One region of the Arthrobacter sp. BB-1 genome, then DNA from elsewhere that is predicted to be linked to it. Evidence: riboswitches for the same ligand, from Rfam matches in the RefSeq annotation. Region 1 holds a riboswitch; the other holds the start of a gene.
What was found. Region 1 has a riboswitch for S-adenosylmethionine ahead of FHJ30_RS07250 (bifunctional o-acetylhomoserine/o-acetylserine sulfhydrylase). Riboswitches for the same ligand answer to the same signal wherever they lie in the genome.

Region 1 (5,493 bases):
TCTGTGCGGCGGCACCACCAGCACGGCCCTGGCCCAGATCCTGGCCACCCGCGAGGATCTCAACGCGCCGTCCAACCAGCCCACCCTGACAGTGGTGACCAACGCCATCAACATCGCGGGGCAGTTGGCGGTCCGGCCCAACATCAAAGTCATGGTCACCGGCGGCGTCCTCAACCCCCGCTCGTACGAACTGGTGGGGCCATACACGGACATCATCATGCAGAAGGTGGTGCTGGATATCGCCTTCATCGGCGTCAACGGGATTGATCCCGAAGTGGGGCCCACGAACACGGGGGAGGGGGAGGCCTCGGTCAACGCCCTGCTCGCCAGCAGGGCGCGCGTGTCCTACGTGCTGGCTGACTCCTCCAAGGTAGGGGTGCGTGCCTTCGCCACCATGGACGGGTATAACTTCACCCGGCTGATCACCGACGCTGGAATTTCCGCCCGGGACAAGGCGGCGTTCGAGGCCAACGGCACTGAAGTGATCGTCGCCGGCGGCTGACGCACGGGGATCGGGCGCGCGCCGGGCCACACTGAGCGTCCGGGGACACTTGAAGGCCAATCAGCCCGGATCCAGAAACTGCAGGCAAGATGGGAACATGTTTGTTCCCTCCCGCCGCCGCCTCAGGTTCGAAGTCTGGATCGTGTTGGGCCTGTCCCTGGGCCAGTCCGCCGTGTACTCGGTAGTGCAGCTCCTGGACAAGATGACTCGGGCGCCGCTGGCTGAGGGCACCTCCACGCTGAACCGCTCCCAGAGCACCCGCGAGTACTTCGACCTGACCTACCAGTTGCTGGACATCATTTTTGCGCTGGTGCCGGTGCTGCTGGTGATCTACTTCCTGACCGATCACCGGCAGTCCGGCTCCAGCGACGGCCACCCGCGGTCAGCCTTCCAGAAGCTCGGGTTCAACTTCGCGCGCCCCGGCCGGGACCTGGTGCAGGGGCTGGGGCTGGCGGCACTGATCGGCATCCCGTCCCTGGCTCTGTATGCGGCAGGCCGGGCGCTCGGAATCACCACCGCCATCATCCCCAGTGCCCTGGACGCTTACTGGTGGACGGTGCCGGTGCTGATCCTGTCCGCGATGCGCCATGCGGTGGTGGAAGAGGTCATTGTGGTGGGCTATCTGATGGACCGCTTTGGAAAGTTCGGCTGGAGCGTGCCGCTGTCCATCCTGGCGAGTTCGCTGCTGCGCGGCAGCTACCACCTGTACCAGGGGTTTGGGCCCTTCATCGGCAATTTTGTAATGGGCGTCGTCTTCGCATGGCTGTACACCCGGACGCGGCGGGTGATGCCCCTGGTGATCGCCCATGCCCTGCTGGACATCGTGGCGTTCGTTGGCTTCAGCCTCTTTGGCAAGGCCGTGGGCTTGGGGTAGGTGTAATTCCCGCTGGGGCGCGCAAGACGACGGCGGCACTTTGTGCAGACGCGGCCGAAAGCACCCTGGTGGTGGTTGAGCGGTCGAAACCGTGTCCTGTCAGGCGGGCGGGGCGTGAAGGATGCGCGTCAGGGCGTCTTCTCCTGGGGACAGCCCTGCGTAGGCGAAATCCATGCAGTCTTCGATTGATCCCAGACGCTTCAATTCCGCATTCCGTTCCGGCCAGTGTGGTGGTTCCCAGTCTTGGTGTTCGCTTGTGTAGTGGCGGCCGGTGGGTGAGGTCCAGCCGGGTGGTCCGGTTGTGGTGGCGGGGGTGGGTTTCCAGCCGCTGGTGTGGCGGAGCTTGTGGTGTTTTGGGCAGGGCTGGCCCAGGTTGCTGATCCCGGTGGTGCCGCCTTGGTGCCAGGCGAGGAGGTGGTCGGCCTCGTTGTCCAGGGAGCTGTTGCTGCAGCCGGGGAAGGGGCATTTTCCGTCCCTGAGCCTGAGCCAGGTCCGCATCGCCTTGGTTACCCGGTAGCTGGTGCGGCCGATTTCCAGTGGTGCCCCGTCCCGCGGGTCAACCAGGACCCGGTGGAACGAGTCCGCCCCGCCGGCAACGAGGTCCCGTGCCATCGAGGCCGGGATGGGGCCGTGCCCGTCCAGCACCGCGGGCTCGTCCGTGAGGCCCATCAGGGAGAACACGGGCACGGTGACCAGCACCTCGGCCCGGGTACCGCTGCCCCCGCTGTTGCCGCTGGTGGTGCCGCTGGTGAGAAGTGCTTCGGCGAAGGTGTCTGCCCGGAGCTGGGACAGGGTGCGGGCCTCGTCCGGTCCCTGCATCCCCCGGGAGATGGCGGTCAGCCGGTTCCAGGCGGCTGCGGCGTGGTGGGCGGGCAGGTAGGCGGAGAGCCAGGCCATGCCGTCCTGGTCCGGCCGGTATTCGACCCGCCGGTCAGCCACACCCTTGGCGTGCCGCTTCTCGATGGATTCGGCGTGGTGGCGTTCCCGCCATGTCCGGGCTTTGGCCCGGAACCGGTACGCCGGCATCTGGCCAATGGCGGCGGCCGTGCCCGGTTGTGGTGTGTGCTGGTCCAGGAAGTAGGCTTCCAGGGCGGCGGCGCCAGCGGGGTCAAGGGTTGCGGCCTCGTCCACCATGACTGTGGCGTGCTGCCAGGAGATTGTTCCGTTGTGCAGGGCTGCGAGGGTGCGGGGCAGGGAGCTGGTCAGGGCGTGGGACCGGGCCAGCAGGGCGCCCGCGGCACGGTCCCCGATGGCCATGACACAGCTGATCTCGGCTGCGATTGCCATTTCCTGCGCCTGCACCGGGGCGTCCGGCGGAGCGGCCGCACGGGCGGTGCCCGCGTACGTCCCCGCAGCGTTGGCCACCAGACCCGCTATCCGGGCCTGGACCCCGGCGGCCCCGGCAAGGATCTCCAGGCACCCATCAGCCAGCCCGGCCAACGGGTCAGCTGCCGAAAACGGCTCCGAACCGCACCCAACCGCCTCCGCCCTGAGCACAGCAACAGCCGCGTTGATGTCCTCAAACGCCTTCGCCACCGCCGCTTTCCCCATACCAATATGATCGCGGGAGGGTACGACATTTAACCGCGGGCCATCGGGTCCAAAGTCGCTGGAACATGGATTCGGCCGCCATCGGCAGGTGACGCCGTTGTCACATGCTGATGGCGGCCGAAGACCAGGGGGCACCGGGCCACACGCCGTGCCGGGCTTACCGGGACGGCAATCAAGGGGGCGTCAGATGGTGACTGCTCCGTTGCCGGTTTCGAAGGTCACCGAGAGGATCCCGGGGGTTCCGTGCGGCGCCACCCACTCCACAGCAACGTCCTCCAAGGGCTTCTCGACGGGTTCGCCCAGCCATTCCGTCACCCGGGCCGCGGAACCGGCAATGGTAAGGCAGCTCATCTTGACGTTGCTCTCGTAGGCGTTGGAGGGGTGCAGGGACGGGTCCCCTTCCCACTTGAGCATGTAGGGAACCTGGGGGTCGGCAATCAGGCCCAATATGCCGATCTGCTTCCAGACCAGCTCACGGCCGTCAGGGAACTTGCGGTTTCCGTTGACCGCGGAGCGTCCCAGCCGCTCTTCAAAGGGGGCGAGGTCGTCCACTTCGACGCACCAGCCCATCCAGCCGCCGCCCGCGGCAGACCGTGCACGCACAGCCTGCCCGAAGGGTGCCTTGTCAGAAGCGGGGTGGTCCAGGACCTCCACTACCTCGAGGTATTTGTGCCCCGCGAGCGGGATGATCATATTCCGGGTTCCGAACCGCGGGTGTACCCCGCCCTTCACTGCCTCAACGCCGAGGGCAGAGGAAATACGTTCGGTGGTGGCAGCCAGGCCATCGTGTTCACAGGCGTAAGAGACGTGATCCATGCGCATGCCAACATCTTGGCACTTTGTGATCGGCCTCTCAGCTAAGGGTACCCTTACTCGGAATTTCCATCGGCGGCACCTGATTTCAGCCGCTTCCGGCGCGGAAATCCGGGGACCATGTTCGTCATAATCCTGTCCGGCGCGGCGTGCGCGTTCCTACACTGGGTTCAGGTCATGAGTGCCAGCTCCAAGCCCCGGCTCGCTGGCCGGCAACCCTCCATCCGCGGTGGGGTGCCCCGGGTGAGGACCTGGCTGTCCGGCAACGGCCGGGTGGCAAGCGCGGCCCGCGGTGCTTCAAGCATGACGGGCCCATGTCAAAGGAGCCTTAGTTGTCCAACGGATGGTCTTTCGAAACCCGCCAGATCCATGCAGGACAGGAGCCGGACAGTGCCACCGGTGCCCGTGCCCTCCCTATCTACCAGACAACATCCTTTGTGTTCCCCAGCGCGGAGAGCGCCGCCAACCGCTTTGCGCTCGCCGAACTGGCCCCGATCTACACCCGCATCGGCAACCCCACCCAGGACGCCGTGGAACAACGGATCGCCAGCCTCGAAGGCGGCCTGGGAGCACTGCTGCTCAGCTCGGGACAGGCCGCGGAAACCTTCGCCGTCCTGAATATCGCCGAGGCGGGGGACCACATTGTTGCCAGCCCCAGCCTGTACGGGGGGACCTACAACCTGTTCGCCCACACCCTGAAGAAGTTCGGCATCTCCGTCACCTTCGTGGCGGACCCGGACAACCTGGACCAGTGGCGGGATGCGGTCCAGCCCAATACCAAGCTCTTCTTCGCCGAAGTGGTGTCCAACCCCCGCCAGGACGTCCTGGACATTGAGGGCGTGTCCGGCGTTGCCCACGCGGCCGGTGTGCCCCTCATCGTGGACAACACCCTGTCCACGCCCTACCTCATCCGGCCACTGGAATGGGGTGCAGACATCGTGGTGCACTCCGCCACCAAGTACCTGGGCGGCCACGGCTCCGCGATCGCCGGCGTGATTGTGGACTCAGGCAACTTCGATTTCGGCAAGGACCCGGCCAGGTTCCCAGGTTTCAATACCCCGGATCCCACCTACAACGGGCTGGTGTACGCCAGGGACCTCGGCAAGGACGGTGCCCTGGGCGCCAACCTGTCCTACATCCTCAAGGCCCGCGTCCAGTTGCTCCGGGACCTGGGCTCCGCCGTCTCCCCGTTCAATGCCTTCCTGATCGCACAGGGCCTTGAGACCTTGAGCCTGCGCGTGGAACGGCACGTTGCCAACGCCACGGAAGTGGCGCGCTGGCTGGAAGGAAGGGACGACGTCGAATCGGTCGCCTATGCCGGCCTGCCCTCCAGCCCCTGGTACGAGCGCGGGCGCAAGTACGGTCCCAAGGGGACCGGCGCGATCGTCTCGTTCAACCTCGCCGGGGGAGCCGAAGCCGGCAAGCGTTTCGTGGATGCACTGGAGCTGCACTCCCACGTGGCAAACATCGGCGACGTCCGCTCCCTTGTCATCCACCCGGCGTCGACCACCCACAGCCAGCTCTCCCCTGAACAGCAGGCGGTAGCCGGCGTCACCCCGGGCCTGGTGCGGCTGTCGGTGGGGATCGAGCACATCGACGACATCCTGGCGGACCTGGAAGCCGGTTTCCGGGCCGCCAAGGAGGCAATCGGAGCCTAGCCGGAGGCAGAGGGGCGCAATACACGGAGGCGGGCCGGGGAAGTCACAACCAGTCACACTCTTGGCAGCAGGCAGGGGCTGTTTCGTACACTCGA
Region 2 (5,493 bases), on a different contig from region 1:
GGAGGGGGCAAGTTCCAGGGTGAGGACCGTGCCGCCGGCGCTCATCTGCTTCGCCGCCAGCTCGTACTGCGGGTGCGACTTCAGGAGCGGGTACTTCACCCAACTGACGGCGGGCTGCTCCTCCAGCCATTCCGCAAGCCGCAGGGCAGTGGCGGAGGAATGGTTGACGCGCAGCGCCATGGTCTCCAGGCCCTTGGTGAGGACCCAGGCGTTGAATGCGGATAACGCCGGTCCGGTGTGGCGCATCAGCTGCTTCACCGGGCCGTCGATGAACTCCTTGGTCCCCAGGATGGCACCGCCGAGGACCCGGCCCTGGCCGTCGATGTGCTTGGTGCCTGAGTAGACAATTACGTCGGCGCCGAACTGCCCGCACCGCTGCAGCAGGGGAGTGGCAAAAACGTTGTCGACGACGACGGTCGCACCTGCCGCGTGCGCCAGCTCGCTGACCGCCGCGATGTCCACGATCTCCTGCATCGGGTTGGACGGCGACTCGAAGAAGACGGCAGTGGTGGGCTCGGACAGGGCGGACCGCCACTGCTCCAGGTCCGGGCCGTCCACGAAGACCGTCTCCACGCCCCAGCGCGGCAGGATCTCGTTGAGGATCACGAAGCAGGAGCCGAACAGGGAACGCGCCGCCACCACGCGGTCGCCGGCTGCCAGCAGCGCACCCAGGGCGGTGAACACCGCGGACATGCCGGACGCCGTTGCAAAGCAAGCCTCCGTGCCTTCGAGGAGGCGGAGCCGCTCCTGGAACGTGGCCACGGAGGGGTTGCCGTAGCGCGAGTAGACGAAGCGCTCGTCCTCGCCTGTGAAGGCACGCTCGGCTGCGGCGGCGGATTCGTATACAAAACCGGAGTTCAGGAAGACGGCCTCGCTGGTCTCCTGGAAGTTGGTGCGGTCCAGTCCGCCGCGGACGGCTTGGGTGTCGGGGCTCCAGCCGGCGGCGTCTTCGTTGAAGGTCACTTAGTTCTTTCCCAGGTTGGTTGGCAGGCCGCGGTTCTTCCAGCCGTTGACGGTGCGTTCTCCATAGCGGTCCGGCTCGCCTTCAAAGCCCTCCAGGACGTTGTAGGAGGTGAAACCGGCCTGCGTGGCAGCAATGGCGGCGGCGATGGAACGCTGGCCGGAACGGCACAGGAACACCAGTTCGGTCGACTTGTCCTCGGGCGCCTGCTGGCTAAGGTCGGTGATGAAATCGGGGTTGGGGATTCCGCCAGGGAAGGTCCACTGGATGAACAGCGGATCGTTCTCGGTGGCTTTGGTGTCCGGAATCCCAATGTGGGCCCATTCGCCCTCCGTGCGCACATCCACCAGGATGGCGCCCTGCTCCAGCTTTTCCCAGGCCTCGTGCGGGGTCAGGTCTCCGGCGTAGCTCATGCGTGGCCCTCGCCAGCGAACTCGAGTTCCTCGCCGTTGAGCCCAAGCTCGTCCACGGCGGTGGCCACTGCGGCGTCGGCGGAGGCAACGGCTGCCGGCAGGATCACAGCCTGCGCCACGATGGGTGTGGTGCCGTTGAACGTGACTGCGGGGCTTCCGTGGAGCACGTAGCCCTCGGCCAGGGCGGCTGAAATCCGCTCGCAGAAGGATCGGTCATCCGGCCCGGTGATAAGGCGGTAGGCCAGTTTTTCTTCGGGGGCAGGTGCGTCAGACATGACGGATCTCCTTCTCTCACGCTTGCAGCTCGAATGGGTCGATATGCCGAGTGTTCACCTGAGGCACCCCGCCGCGGAAGGAGGGTTGCCGACCGGCCAGTCAGGGCTTGGCGCCGGTACTCATTACTCCCCAAAAACGTAACACTTGCCGCCCGGTGCCGCACCGCCGTCGTCGTCATGTTGCGTAACTGAAGTACTCAGGGAGCCGCGGCGGCGCCAGGGTGCCGTCCGGCACCTTCTTTCAACGTACGACGACGGCCCCGCGGTGGGTGCCCCGAGCGGGGTTTCCATGCATCATCCCCACTTGGGTCAGCACCCAGGCCGAGCGGTACCGCCCGACGGGACCTGGGGGAGTGGCAGGATCAGTTGGTGGAGCAGGTGGTCCTGCCACTTCCCCGCTATTTTCAGGTACTCCGGCGCCACCCCGATCTCCTGGAACCCGGCCCGATGCAGGATTCGCCTCGATGCTGTGTTGTGGAGCAGGGTTGCTGCCTGGATACGGTGAAGGCCAAGCGCGGTGCGCGCATAGTTGGCTGCAAACAGGACGGCCGCCGTGCCGATCCCTTGTCCGGTGAGGCCGCCATCAACCCAGTAGCCTATGTTCGCACTGAGAAAGGGGCCGCGGACGATTCCAGTTAGGGTGACCGTGCCAACCACGCGACCACTCCTGCTGCGGGTACCCGCCCTGCCCGCACCGGCGTCGTCCTCCTTCACCAGGACCCAGGGGATCTCAGACCCCAGCATGTGCTGTCCGCGCTTGGTGCGGATGATTTCGGCCTGCTGCTCCGGCGTGAAGAAGGCGTCATCCCTTTCCGGCTCCCATGGCGCCAAGTGCCCGCGATTACGCTGGTATGCCGCCGCCAGGGCCGCGGCATCGCCGTCCTCAAGCAGTCGGATATGAAGGCCCTCGCGCAGGTAGCCGGTGCTGGTGATCACTAACCAGATGCCTTTCAGGAGGGCGCTGTGGTGCCGAAGGAGCGTTTTACTTTACTGAAATCTGAACGCTACAGGGGTGGACGCTGACTATCCCGCCTCCGGCGGCAGGTAGGGACCGCGGCAGGTAGGCAACGCGGCAGGCTGGCGGATAGGCGCCCGAGCGGATAGAGGGCGGGGGATAAACGGGAGGGTAAACAAACGGCGTGGACCGCCTGCCTGCCAGGCAGTGGTCCACGCCGGATTCGTTCTTACCCCAGCACCCTGGTGTGGTTCTTAGACGAGGCCGGGGTAGCTGGCCAGGATGTAGTCCGCAGCAGCGGGGCCTTTCATGCGGAGCCCGTTGTGGTCGGGTGCGATCCGGCGGCGGTTCATCGCGGCCCAGAAGGCGGCGTCCGGGCCGGGCTTTTGCTGGTTGATGAAGCACCAGCTGGTGTACAGGCCGTAAAGACGGTCACGGTCCAAGGTGGATTCCGCGGCCTGGTCGAGATAGGTGGCTTCCTGGAGAAAGAGGTCAAACTGGGAGTGCGCCACGACGGCGTCCCTTCGCTAAGTGCGGTGGTGCCGCCGTTCGGCTACAGCAGCGAACCTCAATGCCGTGCACAGGGCAATGGAGTGTTGATGAAGCCCGTTAAAATCCGCGGACTACGGGGCGTGTCAATGCCGCATCTACAATGTAGACTTTACCCGTAGACTACACATCAGGCAAGCGAATGGATTATTGATCCACGTGCAGGGCTTGCTGACACCCAGGACGGATATCATGGCCTCCCCGAAGACGCGTGCGACCACCGGGCCAGCCCAAAAACCCCGCCTCAGCAGGGAGCTTGTGCTCACCAAGGCGCTGGAGGTTGTGGACGCGGAAGGCCTGGACGCACTGACCATGCGCCGCCTGGGCCAGGAGCTGGACCGGGACCCGATGAGCCTTTACCGCTACGCGGAGAACCGGGCCGCGCTGCTGGACGGCGTCTCCGAGCTGGTGCTCAATGAACTGTCCATCCACCCGGAAGATCCGGACTGGAAGGCCCAGCTGCGCCAGATTGCCCATAGCCTGCGGAAGCTGGCGCTCAAGCATCCCAATGTCGTGCCGCTGCTGGTGACCAGGCCGCTTTCGACGCCCCTGGGACTGCGTCCGCTGGGCACCCTGCGTCCCTTGGAACAGATACTCGCCCTGCTCATCGGGGCAGGCTTCGACCCCGCCGGTGCCCTCCACGTCTACCGTGCTTACTACGGCTTCCTTTACGGCCACATCCTGAACGAACTCCAGGAATTCGTGGTGGATCCGGAGGAGAACGAAGTGCTGCTGCGGCTGGGGCTGCACCGGCTGCCTGCCAAGGAGTTTCCCAGGCTGCGTGCGCTTGCCCCTGCGCTCGCGGAATACGACGGTTCCACGGAACTCGACCAGGGGCTGAGCATCCTGCTGTCCGGCCTTGAAACGCAACTGTCCGTGCAGGTCGCGCCTGCCGGCTAGTTGTCGCCTGCCAGCCAGTTGTACTGTCCGGCAGGCACTTCCGGATGGTTATTCGAACGAAGCCCGCCGCCTGTCCTGTTGCCGGGTTGCCCAGATGTCCGGCCGGTTGACCTTGAAACGGCGGCCGGTGAGGGCGCGGGCCGAGAGGCGGATGTAGTTTGCCTTTTCTCCCGGCTGCCACGGCTCCAGGCCCAGGCTGTCCACGGCGTCCTTGTCCGCCTGGTCCTCGATGACGGTGGTATCGCCGCGGAGCACCACGCTCCAAGCCTCTTCGGTGTGGGGGTCGTAGCCGTCGATCTCCAGCGCTGCAGGCCGCTCGGACAGGGCACTCCACAGCTTGGTAACGCCCGCTGTGCGGAACGCTATGCTGCGGCGGTGCACCACGTAGTTGATCGGAAAGATCTCGGGGTGGCCGTCAACCACCAGCGCAAGGCGCCCTACAGCATCGTTTTCCAGGAGTTCCCAGCATTCGTCAAAGGTCAGGTTGTCATTCGGCTGCGTCTGCGAGTCCATGAACCACACCTTACGGCCAGTGCCCCTGCGGAACCTAGAGTGTGAGGGCCACAATCGCGGGCGTGCCTATCGGATGCCCGCGAACAGCTCGTTCAGTTCGGCGGTCAGCTCTTTCTGGACGGACGGCGTGCCGATTTCCTTGCCATCGATCCGGTTGACCGGGGCCAGCAAGCGGACGCTGGAGATCAGCCACACCGCGTCTGCATCCAGCAGGTCCTGCGGCTCCAGCGGACCGTAGCCCAGTTCCCAGCCCGCAGCCTTCGCCGCGCTGAACAGCGCGCCCTGCGAGGTTCCCGGCAGGATGCCGCTGTCCAGCTGGGGCGTGATGAGGCGCTTGACGGGAGTGCCGTCGTCGGACGTTCCTGCGTGTGCCAGCAGCACTGTGGAGGTGGGACCCTCCAGCACCCTCCCGTCGGAGGAGATGAAGATGACGTCGTCCGCGCCCTGTTTGTGGGCATGGCGCAAAGCGGCCATGTTGACCGCGTAGGACAGCGTCTTCGCACCGAGCAGCAGCCAGGGGGCCCGCTCGGCGGCGTCGCTGTCGTAGCCCCGGTCAAGGAGGATGACGTCGATTCCCGTCTCGCGCTGGCGGCGGGCCAACGCCCCTGTGGGGGACACCTGGACCCAGGCGGTGGGCGCGGCTGCTCCCTCCGCGCCGCGGGTGACCACCAGTTTGACCACGAGCTCGTCCTCGGCGGCGGAGGCGGGCGGATGCTGGGACCGGTGCTCTTCCAGCGCAGTCGCAATGGCCCTGCGCCACTCATCCTCCAGGGGGATCACCAGGTCAAGGGCGTTCGCGGAGCCCGCAAGGCGGTCCAGGTGGGCCTGGATCTTCCGCACATTGCCCCCGACAGCCAGCATGGTTTCAAAGATTCCGTCACCCCGGGTGGCGCCCTGGTCCGTCACCAGGAGCTGGGGCTTGGAGGC

Region 2: another riboswitch for S-adenosylmethionine. It lies ahead of FHJ30_RS18835 (DUF1737 domain-containing protein); the one in region 1 lies ahead of FHJ30_RS07250 (bifunctional o-acetylhomoserine/o-acetylserine sulfhydrylase).

The regions. Positions count from the first base shown of each region.
Region 1 covers NZ_VDEV01000012.1:234,958-240,450, forward strand. The annotation lists gene FHJ30_RS07230 (DeoR/GlpR family DNA-binding transcription regulator) at 1-502, shown strand, start outside; gene FHJ30_RS07235 (CPBP family intramembrane glutamic endopeptidase) at 600-1,376, shown strand; gene FHJ30_RS07240 (HNH endonuclease signature motif containing protein) at 1,476-2,927, opposite strand; gene FHJ30_RS07245 (VOC family protein) at 3,111-3,749, opposite strand; SAM riboswitch class IV at 3,914-4,029, shown strand; gene FHJ30_RS07250 (bifunctional o-acetylhomoserine/o-acetylserine sulfhydrylase) at 4,073-5,398, shown strand.
Region 2 covers NZ_VDEV01000033.1:249,504-254,996, reverse strand. The annotation lists gene FHJ30_RS18845 (O-succinylhomoserine sulfhydrylase) at 1-963, opposite strand, end outside; gene FHJ30_RS18840 (rhodanese-like domain-containing protein) at 964-1,374, opposite strand; gene FHJ30_RS18835 (DUF1737 domain-containing protein) at 1,371-1,649, opposite strand; SAM riboswitch class IV at 1,663-1,777, opposite strand; gene FHJ30_RS18830 (GNAT family N-acetyltransferase) at 1,959-2,585, opposite strand; gene FHJ30_RS18825 (hypothetical protein) at 2,859-3,116, opposite strand; gene FHJ30_RS18820 (TetR/AcrR family transcriptional regulator C-terminal domain-containing protein) at 3,346-4,053, shown strand; gene FHJ30_RS18815 (pyridoxamine 5'-phosphate oxidase family protein) at 4,102-4,566, opposite strand; gene FHJ30_RS18810 (aminodeoxychorismate lyase) at 4,633-5,493, opposite strand, start outside.